One region of the Iodobacter ciconiae genome, then DNA from elsewhere that is predicted to be linked to it. Evidence: riboswitches for the same ligand, from Rfam matches in the RefSeq annotation. Region 1 holds a riboswitch; the other holds the start of a gene.
The links. A riboswitch is a leader RNA that binds a small molecule or an ion and turns the genes downstream of it on or off. The one in region 1 is predicted to bind thiamine pyrophosphate.
Positions count from the first base shown of each region.

Region 2: it holds a riboswitch for thiamine pyrophosphate, as region 1 does, so the genes downstream of both, thiC (phosphomethylpyrimidine synthase ThiC) here and thiM (hydroxyethylthiazole kinase) in region 1, are expected to answer to the same signal.

Region 1 is NZ_CP034433.1:1,687,420-1,690,661, forward strand. Features, by position in the region: gene thiD (bifunctional hydroxymethylpyrimidine kinase/phosphomethylpyrimidine kinase) at 1-112, opposite strand, end outside; gene thiE (thiamine phosphate synthase) at 105-794, opposite strand; gene thiM (hydroxyethylthiazole kinase) at 791-1,612, opposite strand; TPP riboswitch at 1,643-1,738, opposite strand; gene EJO50_RS07450 (response regulator) at 1,818-3,242, opposite strand, start outside.
Region 2 is NZ_CP034433.1:3,648,688-3,651,929, forward strand. Features, by position in the region: gene thiC (phosphomethylpyrimidine synthase ThiC) at 113-2,038, opposite strand; TPP riboswitch at 2,072-2,173, opposite strand; gene EJO50_RS16070 (protein-L-isoaspartate O-methyltransferase family protein) at 2,374-3,066, shown strand.

The DNA of each region.
Region 1 (3,242 bases):
CGGTAATCACGCTCATGCCGTAAGCTCCTAGCGCTGAAAAAGTTTTTAAATCAGCCTGAATCCCGGCTCCACCACCAGAATCCGAGCCTGCAATAGTCAGCGCATTAATCATCAACATCTCCTCCAAACACCATACGGCCTGCGCCCGCCGGGTAGTTACAACCGATCGCACCTTCCAAGCGCAAAGCCTGCGCCGCTTGCTGTGGATTATTCTGCCCGCAGATGGCCGACACCACCGCCACACCATCAGCGCCTGCCGAAAGTAAAGCCGCCACATGCCCCAAGCCAATTCCGCCTATGGCCACCGCAGGCAACGACTTGGCCTGCATTAGGCTGGTAAATTCTTCCAAACCAATCACGGGCGAGGCGTCCAGCTTAGTACCGGTTGCAAACACCGGCCCCACGCCGATGTAATCGACAACACCCAGCGGTGCAGCTGCCATTTGCTCGGCGTTTGATATAGATAAACCCAATATTTTATGCGGACCAATCAACTGGCGCGCCATACCCGGTGCGATATCCTGCTGGCCCACATGAACCCCTGCCGCATCGACCAGAAGCGCCACATCAATATGGTCATTAATAATCAGCGGGATATGATGAGGATCAAGCGCGGCCTTTAGCGCCATCGCGACAGCAACCCACTGGCGTTTTTTCCACCTGGGCGCTCTCAACTGCACAATGGTTACGCCCCCTGCCACCGCAGCCAGTGCGGTATCTACCATGCCCTGCCCGCCATCGCAAAGATCGGGGTCCAGCACCAGGTAAAGAGACAAATCCAAAGCCGGCTTCATTCTTCAACCGCCCTCAGCATGGCGGGCTGCATGATATAGAGCGCATCTAAAAAAGCAGGTAAGAATGTGCCGGGCCCATCACAGGCGGATTCGGCCCGCTCTCCGGCAATAGCCATCACCGCACAGGCCGCCGCAACGGCAGCCAATCGATCACCTGCACCGGCCACAAACGCCGCCGTTACCGCAGATAAAGCGCACCCCGTACCCACAACGCGGGTCATCAGAGTATGGCCCCAGGGAATTGCCCAGGTGACTTCGCCATCACTGACGTAATCTACCTCGCCCGTCACCGCGACAATCGCACCGGTTTGCCGGGCAAGGCGCTGCGCTGCGGCCACAGCCATGCCCGAATGTGCTGTGCTGTCTACCCCCTTGCCACCCGCATCCTCCCCTGCAAGGCACATAATTTCCGATGCATTTCCGCGAATCACCGCTGGTTTCTGTTTCAGTAAGTCGTGCAGTGCTGCGGTGCGATAAGCCAGTACGCCCGCAGCAACAGGGTCAAGCACCCAGGGCGTACCTGCCGCATTGGCCGCTGTAACCGCTTTTTGCATAGCCATCAAGCGCGCCGGATACAGCGTCCCCACATTAATCAGCAGAGCATCGGCGATAGTGGCAAATTCGGCCACTTCTTCATCAGCTACAATCATGGCTGGCGAAACCCCGAGTGCCAGTAACACATTGGCAGTGACCGACTGCACTACTTCATTCGTCAGGCAATGCACCAGGGGGGCTGAGGCACGCAGGCGTTCTAATTCTTCGCCCACGCGCTGCAAAGGAAACTGGGGAATAAGCAAAATAGTATGTAAATCAGACAAAGTGAGCTCCTTGGCAGGCAGAGGGCCTGCGCCAAAGAGCGCCGACTTCCCTACGCTGGCATGATCCAGATCAGGTCACGGGTATTTCTCAGCCGCTGGCAATCAGCGGCACCCCGAGTCAGGCAGACATTTTGCGGATAATTACCGGGACAGACAAGCGTAACAGATCAAATCTTGTGCATAAAAACTGCAAAAAACACAGTTTTCATCCTGCCGCATGCAAAGCCAGCTGCGCCTTTACTCGGCTAAGTAACAAGGGCAAGCAAAGAGGCTTTGCCATATAGTCGACCGCGCCTAATTCCATCCCGCGAATTTCATCATCAGCATCCGATCGCGCTGACATAAAAACCACCGGAATATGCGCTGTTCGCTCATCAGACTTTAATCGGCGGCAAACTTCATAACCATCCATATCAGGCATCAGAATATCCAGCAAAATCAGCCGGGGTAAAGGATCTTGCGCCAGCATTTCCAGAGCTTCAGCACCATGATGAGCCAGCCGGATACTAAATTCCTTATTTAGCATCCGCTCTATCAGCAGTAAATTCATAGGCGTATCATCCACCGCCAAAATGCTGACCTCGGGCCAGGCAATCATAGCCTCAGGCTCGCTGGCACCGGATGCGTGGCCCATCCCATCCAGAGCCACCACTAAATCAACCAGAAACCCAAGTAAATTGGTTGAAAAAGCTTCCAGCATCGGCTTTAGCATTGCGTCACCGGGGTGATGGCGAACCAGGCTTTCAAGCTCGGTGGCCAGCTCTGCCAGATCGGCAGCACCCACACTTCCGGCCACCGATTTGCTGCTATGCAACAAACGCTCTGCCGTTAAATAATCTTTTTCCTCCAGCGCCACATTGATTTCTGCAATAACGGCAGATTGTCCGTGAATAAATTTTCTAAGCATTTCTAGGTAAAGCGTTTCTTTTCCCAGCACCCGCCGTAATCCGGCCATGACATCCAGGCCCGGAATAGCCAGTGCTTCCAGCTTATTTTTCAAAATCTGGTCACATCCCCTGCCCGGCATCTCCGGCACACAACCCTGAATATCAGCAGGACGGGGCGCAATCCAGCGCAGCAGTGCCATCCATAAATCATGCGGTTCAATAGGCTTGGCCACATGCCCGTTCATTCCCGCAGCAGCGCAGCGTTCCTGATCAGCCTGCATGGCATTGGCCGTCATCGCAACAATAGGTAGGGACGCCAAACCCGGGCATTGCCGGATTTTCTGTGTTGCCGTGATCCCATCCATCACAGGCATCTGCATATCCATAAACACCATATCGTAATGAACCTGCTGAACTTTGCTTAAAGCCTGCTGGCCGTTTTCTGCCAGATCCACAACAAACCCTGCGCCTTGCAATAAATCGACTCCAACCTGCTGATTTAAATCATTGTCCTCCACCAGTAAAATGCGGGCCCCGCAAATCGCTGATAAATCTACCTCAAGGCATTCACCATTCAGTAAAGGCGCATGTACTTCACCGGCATCCAGCACTCGCATTGTGGTATCAAATAATTGCGATGCATTCACAGGTTTTACCAGAATCTCATCTATCGCCGTAAAATCGATCTCACTTAATACCTCTTCCCGCCCAAAAGCTGTAACCACAATCAAACGCGGCATAAT
Region 2 (3,242 bases), 1.9 Mb from region 1:
GCCCGTATCATCAATAATCACGGTGTATTGTGCTTTTCAGGGAGAATAAATATTCCCCCTGAAAAGCGTCGGGTACACCCTGCGATGCACCCGGCTACCCAGGTCCTATTTATTAAGCCTTGTGATAAACCTCGGCTCCTTTTTTGATAAATTCAACTGATTTGGTTTGCATGCCGATCTGATTGGCGTCAGCTTCTGCAATGCCTTGTTTGGCTGCAAATTCGCGTACATCCTGAGTAATTTTCATCGAGCAGAAGTGCGGGCCGCACATCGAGCAGAAATGCGCCACTTTGCCGCTGTCTTTAGGCATGGTTTCGTCGTGGAAAGAGCGGGCGCGATCCGGGTCCAGGCCCAGATTAAACTGGTCTTCCCAGCGAAATTCAAAGCGCGCTTTGGATAGTGCATTGTCGCGAATCTGCGCGCCGGGGTGGCCCTTGGCCAAGTCTGCTGCGTGGGCCGCCAGCTTATAAGTGATGATGCCCTCTTTTACATCGTCTTTATTGGGCAGGCCTAAGTGCTCTTTCGGGGTGACATAGCAAAGCATGGCGGTGCCGTACCAGCCAATTTGCGCCGCGCCAATGGCCGAGGTGATGTGATCGTAGCCGGGGGCGATATCGGTGGTTAGTGGCCCAAGCGTATAGAACGGCGCTTCATGGCACCATTCCAGTTCCTTATCCATATTTTCTTTGATCAATTGCATCGGTACATGGCCCGGGCCTTCGATCATTACCTGCACATCGTGCTGCCAGGCGATTTGCGTGAGTTCCCCCAGTGTTTTCAGCTCGCCCAGCTGTGCTTCATCATTGGCATCCCAGATCGAGCCTGGGCGCAGGCCATCACCCAGGCTGAAGGCCACATCGTAGGCTTTCATGATTTCACAGATGTCGGCAAAGTGGGTGTAAAGGAAGTTTTCCTGATGATGCGCCAGACACCACTTAGCCATAATCGAGCCGCCACGGCTCACAATGCCGGTCATACGGCCTGCCGTCATCGGCACATAGCGCAGCAATACGCCGGCATGGATGGTGAAGTAATCCACGCCTTGCTCGGCTTGCTCGATCAGTGTGTCTTTGAAAATTTCCCAGGTCAGATCTTCAGCCTTACCGTTTACTTTTTCCAGTGCCTGATAGATAGGTACGGTGCCAATTGGTACCGGGCTGTTGCGTAAAATCCACTCGCGGGTCTCGTGGATATTCTTGCCGGTGGACAGATCCATGATGGTGTCTGCACCCCAGCGAATTCCCCATGTCATTTTTTCTACTTCTTCGCTGATGCTGGAGCTGACGGCGGAGTTACCAATATTGCCGTTGATCTTGACCAGGAAATTACGCCCAATAATCATTGGCTCGGATTCCGGGTGGTTGATGTTGTTCGGAATAATGGCGCGGCCACAGGCGATTTCGCTGCGGACAAATTCTGGGGTAATTTCGTCCGGCATCACCGCGCCATAGTTTTGGCCTTTATGCTGGCGATTCATCATGGTCAGCATTTTCTCGCCGGTTGGGCTGCTGTCACGCAAGCTTTGCAGGTAAGCCGCACGGTTCATGTTTTCACGAATCGCCACGTATTCCATTTCTGGCGTGATGATGCCTTTACGGGCGTAGTGCATCTGGCTGACGTTGCAGCCTGCTTTGGCTTTGCGTGGCTGACGTTTTAGCTCAAAGCGTAATTCATCCAGCTTGCTGTCGCTTTCCCGCATACGGCCATAATCGCTGGTGAGCTGGCTGAGCAGCTCGGTGTCGTCCCGCTCGCTGATCCATGTGCTGCGAATGGCTTGCAAGCCTTTGCGTACATCAATTTTTGCATCCGGATCGGAATAAGGACCGGAGCAGTCATAAACAAAAATAGGCGGGTTTTTTTCGGTAGCACCGCTAATACTCATTTGTAGCTGCGTGTCGGCCTGGCTGATTTCACGCATTGGTACACGGATGTCGGCGCGTGAGCCCTGAACATAAATTTTGCGCGAATTGGGGAGTGGCTGGATGGCTGCGTCGTCAACGACGGCGGTGGATGCTAAAAACTGGGCTTTTGCGTTCATGCTCTACTCCACAAAGGCGCGGGTGAGCTAAACGAAGTATCTAGCTCGCTTCCCTACGCCGGTATTAACCGAATCAGGTTCAGAGGGTATATCTCATCCGCGCCTGATATTGACGCAGAACCCCTAGCGATAAAAAATCAGCCTAGACGGTATCGAAAAATGGCGGAAACAGCAAATTTAAGATCAAATAGGCCCGATTTGTATCAAGGTTTGTTGTGGGGGGGGAGCGGGGCCACTCTCCACTCCCGAGTCCCTGCTCCTCATTAAACCCTTGCGGCTTTTTACGCTATAACCACACTGGGCTTGGTCTGTGGGATAATTGCCGAAATTTTCAAATGCTGGGTTTGATCCTGGCTCGCTTTGGGGTAATTAAAATGGATTGGGAAAACGCGCGTTATTTATTGGTTGAGCAGCAAATCCGCCCCTGGGATGTGCTGGATCAAAAGGTGCTTAACCGTGTATTGGCGGTAAAGCGCGAAGACTTTGTGCCTGCAGATAAAAAAGAGCTGGCTTTTGTGGATATCGAGCTGCCGCTGGGTAATGGCACGCAGATGCTGGCCCCTAAGATGGAAGCCAAGCTGCTGCAGGATATTGATCCGCAGCCAAGCGATAAATTGCTAGTGGTGGGGGCGGGCACAGGTTACCTGATGGCACTGGCTGCTGGTCTGGTGGCGCACGTTTATGGGGTGGAAATCGATGCTGCGCAGGCAGATACTGCCCGCGCAAATCTGGCTGCTGCCGGGATTAAAAACGCAACAGTAACGCAGGGCGATGCGCTTGCCGCAGCCCAGGTGCAAGGCCCTTTTAATGCGATTATTGTGACCGGCTCTCTGGTTGAAGTGCCTGCGCTACTGAAAGATCAGCTTGCTGTGGGTGGCCGTTTGATTGCGGTGGTGGGCGAGCTGCCCATTATGTCGGCAACGCTGGTGAGCTGTGTGGATAAAGGCAGCTTTGGGTTTCGCAAATTATTTGAATACAATTTACCACGCCTAAAAAATGTGGCTGAAAAAACGGCTTTTACATTTTAAAAATATCTTTGAAGTCTGCAGGCATAGTGTATTTTCGGCCCGCTCTCGGGGAAAGCCCGGCTAGGTAAAAGGTGCTGATTAATTTGGTTTTGTCATTTCTGTCCGGTGGGTACCCTGTGCCTGCCGTGTACAGGGATGACGATTTAATCCAGTAAATCAGCAGCTCCAAAATAATC